Regions from separate parts of the Thauera sp. GDN1 genome, predicted to be linked through region 3. Evidence: predicted binding sites of a transcription regulator. Region 3 holds the regulator's gene; each other region holds the start of a gene.
What was found. Region 3 encodes FNR, which switches genes on or off when oxygen is low (the NO sensors DNR and NnrR bind a similar motif). Its sites were predicted from a motif close to TTGANCTAGNTCAA; they were not measured.
Positions count from the first base shown of each region.

Region 1: the regulator FNR is predicted to act here: its motif matches at 2,007-2,020, upstream of CKCBHOJB_RS06120 (tetrathionate reductase family octaheme c-type cytochrome).
Region 2: the regulator FNR is predicted to act here: its motif matches at 1,825-1,838, upstream of CKCBHOJB_RS04130 (cytochrome-c peroxidase).

Region 1 covers NZ_CP097870.1:1,348,527-1,352,600, reverse strand. Annotated here, with positions in the region: gene CKCBHOJB_RS06125 (cytochrome b/b6 domain-containing protein) at 1-272, opposite strand, end outside; gene CKCBHOJB_RS06120 (tetrathionate reductase family octaheme c-type cytochrome) at 274-1,932, opposite strand; gene CKCBHOJB_RS06115 (pirin family protein) at 2,121-3,005, shown strand; gene CKCBHOJB_RS06110 (VOC family protein) at 3,327-3,800, opposite strand; gene CKCBHOJB_RS06105 (nuclear transport factor 2 family protein) at 3,832-4,074, opposite strand, start outside.
Region 2 covers NZ_CP097870.1:914,210-918,283, reverse strand. Annotated here, with positions in the region: gene CKCBHOJB_RS04140 (biopolymer transporter ExbD) at 1-22, shown strand, start outside; gene CKCBHOJB_RS04135 (Fur family transcriptional regulator) at 121-537, opposite strand; gene CKCBHOJB_RS04130 (cytochrome-c peroxidase) at 702-1,700, opposite strand; gene CKCBHOJB_RS04125 (efflux RND transporter periplasmic adaptor subunit) at 2,009-3,310, shown strand; gene CKCBHOJB_RS04120 (MacB family efflux pump subunit) at 3,421-4,074, shown strand, end outside.
Region 3 covers NZ_CP097870.1:3,095,122-3,099,195, reverse strand. Annotated here, with positions in the region: gene CKCBHOJB_RS14230 (Crp/Fnr family transcriptional regulator) at 1-608, opposite strand, end outside; gene CKCBHOJB_RS14225 (SirB2 family protein) at 702-1,082, shown strand; gene fnr (fumarate/nitrate reduction transcriptional regulator Fnr) at 1,102-1,842, opposite strand; gene hemN (oxygen-independent coproporphyrinogen III oxidase) at 1,982-3,373, shown strand; gene CKCBHOJB_RS14210 (sulfite exporter TauE/SafE family protein) at 3,486-4,074, shown strand, end outside.

The DNA of each region.
Region 1 (4,074 bases), 1.7 Mb from region 3:
GCGTAGTAACGCACCATGCGGTCGATGTTCTGAGCGGTCGGAATGTAGTGCCTCCATGCGCCGGTCGTGAAGTGCCAGAAGATCGCCAGGATCCACAGCCCGATCAGCAACCAGGCCGCGATCTCGTGCACTTCGACCGCCTTGCGGAAGCCGATCAGCGAATGGCTGCCATGGATGGCGAAACCGGTGAACAGCAGCGTGATGATCAGCGCCGCCTGCGCCCAATGCCAGAAGCGCTCGAAGCGTGTAAAGAGATAGATACGCTCGCTCATGTCAGTGCTCCCCGCCGTGCTTGCGCTTGTTGCGCATGAGGAATCGCATGCCGCCGTGCCCGATCACACCCAGCAGCATCAGCCCGGCCAGGCCGAAACCCATGCGGTCGAGCAGTTCGTTGCGGTCACGTCCGGGCATCCACACGCCCGGCACACCAGCCAGGCGGCCGTCGTCGGCGTGGCATTGCATGCAGCCGAGCGCCTTTTCCTTGGGTGCCACCATATGGGTGATCGGCCAAAGCATCGAGGTCGGCACGAAGCCGAACTTGCCGCTGTATGGCGTACCGGTCGCCTCGGCCCCCGTCTTGAGCGCCTTCGCCCAGTCGAAGTTGTACCAGAAGGCAGTCTCGTCAGGCGTCGCAGTGTGCGGCACCAGCAGGGTCAGGTGCTCGGTGTCGTAGGGCTGCTTGCCGTGGAAGGTCTTGACCGGCCAGATGCGCGAATCCGCTGCGCCCGGCGTGCCGTGGAAGGTGTTGATGGCGACACGCGTGCTCGGGTCGATCTTCGTATCCGGCTGGGTGTAGGTCACCTTGCCGTTGAACCACACGTAGTCGGGTCGGACGTTCTGGCCGAGCGTGAAGTCACCCTTCTTGCTGTCGTAGATCACGTGGTCATGCTCGTCCTTGAGCTGGAAAGGCTTGCCCTCGGGGGTCAGCTTGCCCGCGGTCGACCAGTCCCAGCCCATCTTGGTCGGCACGCCACCGCGCGCGAACTCGGGGATGTGGCAGGTCTGGCAGGCCAGCGTGCGGGCGTGATCGTTCAGGCGCGCCGCATGTCCTGCACCACCCTCGTGCGGCCGGTCGCCATGGCAGGCCTGGCACGTCGCCGGATTACGATCGGTCTTCTCGCCGCGAACGATCGCGCCATGCGGATCGGCGCCGGTCATGCTGATCCGGCTGCCCGCGACCTTGTGCTGATCGGTCTTGTGGCAGGTCGCGCAGGTGAAGTTGAGCCCCTCGGCCGCCATGTGGACATCGAGTTCACGGCTGGGCTTGTTGAGCGAGGTATCGAGGTCGCCGTGCTTGACGCCGTCGCCCCCACCGCCGAAGTAATGGCAGGTGCCGCAGGTGCGGCGCGAGGTCGCGCCGACGCTCTGCGCCACCTTTGCGAGGTCGGTGGCCTCGACGAACTTTCCGGACTTGGCCGGAAACTCCATGCGCTGGTACGGCGGATGACCGGCGAGGCCGGCGAGCTTGCGATAGTCGCCGGTGTTGTGACAGGCGAGGCAGTCGACCTTGTCCTCGGCAGTGAAGTCGAAGCTTGCATCCTTCCAGCCATAGCCGATGTGACAGGACTGGCAGAAGGCTTCGTTCGAACGGTCACCGATGCAGAAGCCGTTGAGCATGGTCTTCTTGCCGAGCTTCTGACCGGTATCGGGGTTCACGTATTCCCACGTCCAGTGCCGCGTCGCCATCACCTGGCGCGCCGCCTCGGTGTGACAGGACAGACACGCCCTCGTCACGTCCTCCCCGGTCTTGAACGGCCCCTGCAACTCCTTGAACCGGCTGTGATCTGCGGTGCTCTTCGACGCTGCCTTGCCTGCAGGCATCGGCGCAACACCTGTAGCCCCCGGCTCGACCGCCGCGACGGCAAGCGTGCTCGCCGCCACCATCAGCACGCCACCAAGCACCTTGCGCCATCCGCTTCGCGTGGTATCCATTTAGCCCTCCGACCGCTTGAATCCCGGTTTCATCCTAGTCCGCCGACGAGCATCATCTATTGATAATTATCTAATTGAAGCGAATCAATCGGCCGCAAGCGCTGCAGCGGAATCGCGGGGCCGCCAGACTTCGGCGACTAGAATTCCCTCAGCCCCCCGCGCCAGAACGTCTCTCGAGGACATCGATCATGACTCCACCCGTACGCATCCAGCCCCGCAGCGCCGACCTGGGCGACGGCATGCTCGTCCGCCGTACCCTCCCGAACCGCCAGCAGCGGACGATCGGGGCCTGGTGCTTCCTCGACCATGCCGGCCCGGTGCAATTCGAGCCCGGCAAGGGCATGCATGTCGGCGCGCATCCGCACATCGGCCTGCAGACCTTCACCTGGCTGATCGAGGGCGAGGTCCTGCATCGCGACAGCCTCGGCAACCAGCAGATCATCCGCCCTGGCCAGGTCAACCTGATGACCGCCGGACATGGCATCGCCCATGCCGAGGACTCGCTGCGCGACGGCGAGCGGCTTCACGCAGCGCAGCTCTGGATCGCCCTGCCCCCGGAGCACAAGGATTGCGAACCCGCCTTCCACCACTACCCCGAGCTTCCCCAATGGCGCGAAGGCGGCGCCGAGCTGACCCTGCTCGCCGGTCGCCACGGCCAGCGGGCCTCGCCAGCGCGCGTGCATTCCCCGCTGGTCGGCATCGACATCGCCTGCGACGAGGCGAGCGAGCTCACGCTCACCCTTGATGCGGATTTCGAGTACGGGCTGATGCCGCTCGTAGGCGATGCGATGATCGACGGAGAGACCATCCTTGCCGACGAGCTCGCCTACCTCGGAAGGGGACGGCGCGAACTGCACATCGCGCTGAGCGCAGGCTCCCGTGCCCTGCTCCTGGGCGGCCAGCCGTTCGAGCAGCCGGTGTTGATGTGGTGGAACTTCGTCGGTTTCGACAAGGCCGGCATCGCGCAGGCGCAGGCCGATTGGGAACAGGGCGCCCCACGATTCGGAACGGTCGGCGATGGCCAGGCGCCGCGACTCGTGGCGCCGCCCCTGCCGTGGCGAAACGGGAGCTGAGCGTTCCGGGGCTCGAAGGCAAGCAAGTTCGCCATCGAGCCGCATACCCCTTGAAGAACGGGGCATCGCTCAAATATTGGGCAACTGCCGAATCGGCCAGTCCCGCAAGGGGTTGGCGAACTTATCCACAAGCTCTCCCACACCTCTGTCCCCATCGACTGGGGACAAGCTCGGCAGGCACCGGCAGCAGCCAGGCCGGTTCCCCGACATGAATCCAGCGCTTTCTCGACCAGCATCATCGGCACGGCCGGCAGGAACACGCGTGCTTCAGCGGAATGCGCATGTAGTCGACCTCGATGCGGTTCGAACCGACCACCGCGCTCAGCCCCGCCGCGCCACCTCGATGGCGGCGACGTCGATCTTGCGCATCGTCATCATGGCCTCGAAGGCGCGCCTGGCCTCCTCGCCGCCTGCCGCCAGCGCCTCGGTCAGCACGCGCGGAGTAATCTGCCAGGAAACGCCCCACCTGTCCTTGCACCAGCCGCAGGCGCTCTCTGCACCGCCGTTGCCGACGATCGCGTTCCAGTAGCGGTCGGTCTCGTCCTGGTCGTCGGTCGCGATCTGGAACGAAAAGGCCTCGGTGTGCGGGAACGCCGGGCCACCGTTGAGCCCCAGGCAGGGAATGCCCGCGACCGTGAACAGCACCGTCAGCACGTCACCGGCCTTGCCGGACGGGTAATCGGCGGGTGCGCGATGGACGGCCGTCACGCCGCTGTCGGGAAAGGTCGCGGCGTAGAAGCGGGCAGCCTCCTCGGCATCCCTGTCGAACCAGAGGCAGATCGTGTTCTTGTGCATGGTCTCTCCTTTCCTGTCTGGTTGGAGGGTGTCAGGGCTCCAGCCACAGCGCCTTGTCGCTCTGCGGATCGAACGGGGCGGAGAAGTGCTCATGCACGACCCGCCAGGTGCCGTACTGCTTCCGAAGACAGACGGTCATGCGCATCCAGCCCGACATCTCCTTGCCGTCCGGTCCCGTGCCGCCACAGCGGTTGAGGCCGTGGACGAAGGCGAGCTCCTCGCCTGCCGTGATCTGGAGCTCGTGGAGCTCGAAGATCATCGGCCCGGGACACAT
Region 2 (4,074 bases), 1.7 Mb from region 3:
CGTGCCCGAAACCACGCAGTGAGGCGCCGAGGCGCCTGACGAAAACGAAGAGGGCGCTGCAACGGTGCAGCGCCCTCTTCGTTCGTGACCCCGGCGCCGCTTGCCGGCGCCGCGGGCGGGTCAGTCCTGCCGGTTGCGCACGCGCACGATCACGTCGATCTCCTGCAGCATGGTGCCCTCCGGCAGGCGGGGCGTGCCGAGGATGCGCAACTCGTCGTCGGCCAGGTCGCGGACCTCGCCGGTGTCCATGTTGTAGAGATGGAAGTGGGGCGAGGTGGTGGAGTCGTACACGATGCGTTGCGGATCCACGAAGAGTTCGCGTACCAGATGCTTCTCGCTGAACAGGCGCAGCGTGTTGTAGACCGTCGCCCGCGACACGTCCGGCGAATGCTCGCGCACGTTGGCCCAGATCTGGTCGGCGGACAGGTGCACCGGTGCCGAAAACAGCACACGGGCGATCTCGATGCGCTGGTGGGTGACGGGCACGCCCGCACTGCGCAGACAGGCGATCGCATCGGCGGAGGAATAGGCTTTCATGGCAGTCGGCACGGCAGCAGGGGCATCGAACGTGGGATTCATCTGGTCCATGTCCGAATGCTGGACCCGGTCCAGCCCCGACGTCAATAGACTTTCGTCGCAGTGCATGCCACGGCACGCGCCACCGGACGGCGGCGCATGCGCGTGGTATCCCCCGAAAGCGCTTACTTGAAGGGTTCAGGACGCGGGGTGTCGTTGCTGGACGGCGGCAGGTGCGGCATTGCGATCTGCGGCAGTTCGCCGGTCAGCGTCTTCAGGAAGGCGACGATGCTGCCTATCTCGTCCTTGCTGTAGGTGCGGCCGAGTTGCAGGCGCCCCATGATGTCCACCGCTTCCTCGAGCGTCTTCGCCTCGCCGTCGTGGAAGTACGGATAGCTCAGCTCGACGTTGCGCAGCGTCGGCACCTTGAAGTTGAAGCGGTCGGCATCGACGCCGGTCACCGCAGAGCGGCCTTCGGCGGGCGAGCTGCTCTTGTACGGCTCGACCACGCCCATGCGCTGGAAGGAGGTACCGCCGGCCGCCGGGCCATTGTGGCAGGCCACGCAGCCGCTCTCCTTGAACAGGGTGTAGCCGGCGAGCTCCTTCTCGGTCAGCACCTTGTCGTCGCCCTTCAACCACTTGTCGAAGCGCGCGTTGGGCGTGACCAGGGTCTTCTCGAACTCGGCGATCGAGTCGGTGATCATGTCGATGTCGATCTTGTCCTTGCCATAGACCGCCTTGAACTCGGCGACGTAGCCCGGGATCGACTGCAGGATGCCGACCGCCAGGGTGTGCGGCATGTTCATCTCGACGCCGGCCTGGATCGGGCCGCCGGCCTGCTCCTTGAGGTCGGCCGCCCGGCCGTCCCAGAACTGGGCGATCGCGAGGCTGGAGTTGAACACCGTCGGCGAATTCACCGGGCCGGCCTTCCAGCCGTGGCCGATGGAGGTCTTCAGGTTGTCGGTGCCGCCCATCGACAGGTTGTGGCAGCTGTTGCAGGAAATGATCCCCGACATCGACAGGCGCGGCTCGAACCACAGCTTCTTGCCCAGTTCGACCTTGCCCGGATCGGACACCTGCGCCGCCTCGATCGGCTGAATCGGCTCATCACGCACCGTGGCCGCCCACGCACTTCCGGCAACGGCCAGTGCAACCGCGACACCCAGCACCTTCATCTTCGTCATGACGCTTCTCCTTGCTTGCTCAGCGAAATATGTTCAGCGGCCTGGCGGTCCTGTGTGCCGCGGCAGGCCTTGTATTTCTCCTCGCCTCCGGCATGAATTAGACGTCGTCTAAAGGCGGTAAATATTGACCAAGGTCAACGTTTACCACTATCCAGGCTGAACCAAGCCGAGGCATCGCAGTCTCCTGTCGGGCGCCCGAGTCGATTGCATGCTGCATTCCGATACAACGCCGCCGCGGCCGAAGCCGCTATTCTTGAGTCCGCAGATCAATCGGCGCTGCCGCCCGGGCAGCAGCCACCAGGAAGCTCATGAACACCACCCCTCCCCCGCGCAGACCGGCGCGCCCGAACTGGGGCCGGCGCAGTCTGCTGATCCTCGTTCCCGCCCTGCTCGCCGGCGGCTGGTATGCCTGGCCAAAGCTTTTCGGCAGCCGCGACCCGAACGGCGGCTATCAGTTCTCCGCCGTGCAGCGCGGCGACGTCGAGGACGTGGTCACCGCGACCGGCACACTGCAGCCGCGCGACTACGTCGATGTCGGCGCCCAGGTCTCCGGGCAGCTGCGCAAGATCCACGTCGAGGTCGGCGACACGGTGAAGGCCGGCGACCTGCTCGCCGACATCGACCCCACCGTTTACCTGGCCCGCGTCGATGCCTCGCGCGCGCAACTGAAGAACCTGCGCGCCCAGCTCAAGGATCGCGAGGCCCAGCTCACGCTGGCGCAGATCCAGTTGCGCCGCCAGCGCGCGCTGATGGCCGAGGACGCCACCACCAAGGAGAGCCTGCAGACGGCCGAGGCCTCGGCGCAGTCCGCCGACGCCCAGCTCGACGCCCTGCGCGCGCAGATCGAGCAGATCGAATCCACCCTGCGTGCCGACGAGGCCAACCTGCAGTACGCGCGCATCCTGTCGCCGATGACCGGCACCGTGGTGTCGATCACCGCGCGCCAGGGCCAGACCCTGAACACCAACCAGCAGGCGCCGGTGGTGATGCGCATCGCCGACCTGACGACGATGACGGTGCAGACCCAGGTCTCGGAGGCCGACGTCAGCCGCCTGAAGCTCGGCATGGACGCCTACTTCACCACCCTGGGCGGCAACGGCAAGCGCTGGGAGGGCCGGCTGGAGAAGATCGAACCCACGCCGACGGTGACCAACAACGTGGTGCTCTACAACGCGCTCTTCGACGTGCCCAATCCGGACGGCCGGCTGATGACGCAGATGACCGCGCAGGTGTTCTTCATCGTTGCCCAGGCGCAGGACGTGCTGCTGGTGCCGATGGCCGCGCTCGCCCAGGGTGCGCAACGCACGCCGCAGTCGGCTGCCCCGGCGACGGCGGGGAGCGCTGGCGGCAGCGGCACAGGCGCGAGCCGCGGCACGGGCCAGGGTGGCCAGGGCCGCGGCTCGGGCGCGGCAGCAGGCGGGGCAACGCGCCAGGGCACGGTGAAGGTGGACGACGGCCGCGGAGGCGTGGAGGAGCGCAAGGTCGAGCTCGGCGTCTCCAATCGCGTCCAGGCCCAGGTGCTGTCGGGCCTGGCAGAAGGCGAGCGTGTGGTCTCCGGCCTGGTCGTGGGCAGCGGCAACGGCCGGCCGCAGATGACGCCGCGGCTATGAAGCTGGACACCCTCCCGCCCCCCTTCGACGGCAACGCCAACGCGCACGGACCCGACGCGGCACCAAGCGCGCGCGCCGTGAGCGCGAGTTCGGCGCAGGACCGCGCCGACATGCCGGGCGCGAGCACACCGCTGATCGAGCTCGCGGGCATCACCCGCAGCTTCCTCAATGGCGAGGTCGAGACCCGGGTTCTGCACGGCATCGACCTGCAGATCTTTCCCGGCGAATTCGTCGCCATCGTCGGCGCCTCGGGTTCCGGCAAGTCGACGCTGATGAACATCCTCGGCTGCCTCGACCGTCCCAGCAGCGGCACCTACCGCTTCATGGGCGCGGACGTGGCCGGCTTCGACCGCGACGAACTCGCGCGCCTGCGCCGCGAGGCCTTCGGCTTCGTGTTCCAGAGCTACAACCTGATCGGCGGCGCCACCGCACGCGACAACGTCGAGGTGCCAGCGGTGTATTCCGGCATGCCGCGCGAGGAGCGCCACCAGCGCGCCGAGCAGCTGCTCGCCACGCTCGGCCTGGCCGAACGCGTGCACCACCGCCCCAGCCAGCTCTCCGGCGGCCAGCAGCAGCGGGTGTCGATCGCACGCGCGCTGATGAACGGCGGCCGCATCATCTTCGCCGACGAGCCCACCGGTGCGCTCGACAGCCGGAGCGGCGCCGAGGTCATGAAGCTGCTGCACGAGTTGTCGGCCGCCGGCCACACCATCGTGCTGATCACCCACGAGCGCGAGGTCGCCGAACAGGCGCAGCGCATCATC
Region 3 (4,074 bases):
TCGCTGAGGTCGTGGAAGATGCGCGACAGGGTTTCCGGCGTCAGGTTGAGCCGGGACGCGATCACCTGCTTGCTGGTGGGCAGGGCGATCTCGCTGGGCGTGTCGCTGTCGGCGACCTGCAGCAGGTAGCCGATCACGCGCTGCATGCTCGAGCGCAGCGAATAGGTCTCGACGTCCTGGATCAGACCGTGCAGGCGGATCGCCATGCCTGCCAGCAGCTTGTGGGCGAAGGTGGAGTCCTGGTCGATCAGGTCGGTCACCACCTGCTGGCCGACATGCACGAGCACGGTGTCGGTCAGGGCCTCGGCGAAAACCGGGTAGGGGTGGTTCATGAACATCACCGCCTCGCCGAAGCTCTGCATCGGGCCGATGATCTCCACCACCTTCTCGGTTCCCTGCGCCGACGAGAATGCGAGCTTGACCTGGCCCGAGACGACGAAGTAAAAGCCGTGCGGCTGGTCGCCGCGCTGGAACAGCACCTCGCCGCGGGCGACGTGGCGGTCACGCGTGTAGCGTGCGACGAGCTGGATGTCCGCGTCCGACAGTTCGCTGAACAGCGGGATCCGGTGCAGCAGGGACGGGATGTCGAGCTGGGAATGAGGGGGCATCGAAAGACTCTCCGTAAGGCGTCGCAATTCTAGTCCAGCCGGTGCGTTGCCGGCTGTTTCCGGCTCTGTGGCCGGCTATCGGAAGGAGAAGGGATGTATTTCGCGATCAAACATCTGCATGTCACCTGTGTCGTCCTCAGTGCGACCGGTTTCCTGCTACGCGGGCTGTGGATGATCACCGGCAGTCCGCTGCTGCGCCACCGGCTGACCCGGGTGCTGCCGCACGTCGTCGACAGCCTGCTGCTGCTGTCGGCCATCACCCTCGCGGTGATGATCCAGCAGTACCCGTTCGCCGCCGACTGGGTGACGGCCAAGGTTGCCGGCCTGCTCGCCTACATCCTGCTCGGCACCGTCGCGCTCAAGCGCGGGCCGACGGTGGGCATCCGCGTCACCGCCTTCGTCACCGCGCTGATGGTCTATGGCTGGATCGTGTCGGTCGCCCTCACCAAGAATCTGGCCGGATTCCTCGCCTGAATCCGGCGGCGGGCGGCGGTCAGCGCACGCCCTGCTGGTGCTGGATGAGGCGCTTGAGTCCGGCCGGGTCGAGCAGCAGGACGTGCTTCTGCTGCACCGAGATCAGCCCGTCTTCCTGGAAGCGCGAGAAGGCGCGCGACACGGTCTCGAGCTTGAGCCCGAGGTAGGAGCCGATCTCCTCCCGGGTCATGCGCAGGTTGAACTCCTGCGACGAGAACCCGCGGGCGTTGAAACGCTGCGACATGTTCAGCAGGAAGGCAGCCAGGCGCTCCTCGGCGCGCATCGAGCCGAGCAGCATCATCACGCCGTGGTCGCGCACGATCTCGCGGCTCATCACCTTGTGGAACTGCAGCTGCAGGCCCTCGATCTGGTGCGAGAGCTGCTCGAGCTTGTCGTAGGCGATCACGCACACCTCGCTGTCTTCCAGCGCCACCGCGTTGCAGCTGTGCGTCTCGGTGCTGATGCCGTCCAGCCCGAGGATCTCGCCGGTCATCTGGAAGCCGGTGACCTGCTCGCGCCCATCCTCGAGCAGCACGTCGGTCTTGAAGGAGCCGGCACGGATGGCGTAGATCGCCTCGAAGCTGTCGCCGGCGCGGTAGAGGTTCTGCTGGCGCTTGACCTTGCGGCGCGCGCCCACCAGTTCATCGAGGCGGCTCAGCTCGCTGTCCGACATGCCGAAGGGCAGGCACAGCTCGACGAGGTTGCACTGCGAACAGGCGGTCTTGAGCCCATTCACGGTAATTGGCACGGTCGCCCTCATCTGCACGATAATCCTGCTTCCCCGACAAAAGACACCGATTCGGGCACGAGTGGATCTTCAGATCAAGCTCGTTGACCCACGTCAACCAAAAAATTGCGCTGGTCTGCCATTGTTCGGCACACCCTGCAGCAGCAAGATCATGAAAAGTCAGAACGAACTCATCTTCGATCCGCAACTGATCCGTAGATTCGACATCAACGGACCGCGGTACACCTCCTACCCGACGGCAGATCGCTTCGTCGAGGCCTTCAACGCCGAGGCGCTCAAGTCCTGGCTCGCCAAAAGGGCCGTGGGCGGCGTGAGCAAACCGCTCTCATTATACTTCCACATCCCGTTTTGTAACACGATCTGCTATTACTGCGCCTGCAACAAGATCATCACCAAGGATCACGGGCGCTCGGCCAAGTATCTGAAATACCTGGCGAAAGAGATCGCGATGCAGGCCGCCTGCCTCGAGGGCAGCCGGCAGGTGACCCAGCTCCACCTCGGTGGCGGCACCCCGACCTTCCTGTCGCACGACGAGATGCGCGAGCTGATGGCCGCGGTGCGCGAGCACTTCACGCTGGTGCCCAACGGCGAGTATTCGATCGAGGTCGATCCGCGCAAGGTCGATTTCGACACCGTCAAGCTGCTCGCCGATCTCGGCTTCAACCGCATGAGCGTCGGCGTGCAGGACTTCGCCGAGGACGTGCAGGCCGCGGTCAACCGCATCCAGAGCTTCGACGAGACCAAGCTCGTGATCGACGCCGCGCGCGCCACCGGCTTCAAGTCGGTGAGCATGGACCTGATCTACGGCCTGCCCAAACAGAACGTGATCAGCTTCAACCGCACGCTCGAGCAGGTGCTGGAGATCTCGCCCGACCGCATCTCGCTCTACAGCTACGCGCACCTGCCCGGGCTGTTCAAGCCGCAGCGCCGCATCAACAGCGGCGACATGCCCACCGCCGACACCAAGCTGCAGCTTCTGCAGCTCGGCATCCGCCGCCTCACCGAGGCCGGCTACGTCTATATCGGCATGGACCACTTCGCCAAGCCCGACGACGAGCTCACCATCGCCCAGCGCCAGGGCCGGCTGCATCGCAACTTCCAGGGCTACTCCACCCAGGCCGAGTGCGACCTGCTCGCCTTCGGCGTGTCGGCGATCGGCAAGATCGGCCCGGTGTATGCGCAGAACGTCAAGACCCTGGACGAGTACTACGACGCGCTCGACCGCGACGAACTGCCGGTGCTGCGCGGCATCGAGCTCACTGCCGACGACCTGCTGCGGCGCGCGATCATCCAGGCCCTGATGTGCCATTTCGAGCTCTCGATGCAGTCGATCGAGATCGCGCACCTGATCAACTTCCGCGAGTATTTCGCCGACGAACTCGCCGACCTCGCCGAGATGGAGAAGGCCGGCCTGGTGAAGATCGACGGCGACTGGATCAGCGTGCAGCCGGGCGGTCGCCTGCTGGTGCGCGGCATCGCCATGGTGTTCGACCGCTACCTGCGCGCCGACCGCGAGCGCGCGCGCTACTCGCGGGTGATCTGAGGCGCAGGGCCGGCGACCGGATGGCTGGGGGCGCGGCGATTCGCCGCACCCGCCGCGCGCTGCGGCGTAAAATGGCGGCCTCGCGTTCCCGGCGGCCTTGGCCCGTCTCCCCATGCCCGAAACCGGTTACTTCGCCGTCTTCCTGATCGGCCTGCTCGGCGGCACGCACTGCGTGTCGATGTGCGGCGGCATCGTCGGCGCGCTCACCATGCAGGTGCAGACGCCGGGCGGCAAGCCGCAATGGCCGCTGCATCTGGCCTACAACCTCGGCCGCATCGGCACCTACACCGCGCTCGGCGCGGCGGTCGGCTTCATCGGCTCGGTCGGCCTGCTGTACGACGGCATGCTCCCGGTGCAGATGACGCTGTACGTGCTGGCCAACCTGATGCTCGTCGCGCTCGGTCTGTATCTGACCGGTTTCACCCGTCTGCTGGCGCCCATCGAGCGCGTCGGCCACGTGCTGTGGCGCAGGATCCAGCCCGCGACCCGTCGCTTCCTGCCGGCGCGCTCCGTGAAGCAGGCGTTGCCGCTGGGCATGCTGTGGGGCTTCATCCCCTGCGGTCTGACCTATTCGATCCTCGCCACCGCGCTGGTCACCGGCTCTGGCGCCCGCGGCGCCGGGCTGATGCTGGCCTTCGGCCTGGGCACGCTGCCCAACCTGCTGCTGGCGGGCATGCTGTTCAAGCGTTTCCGCGATTTCA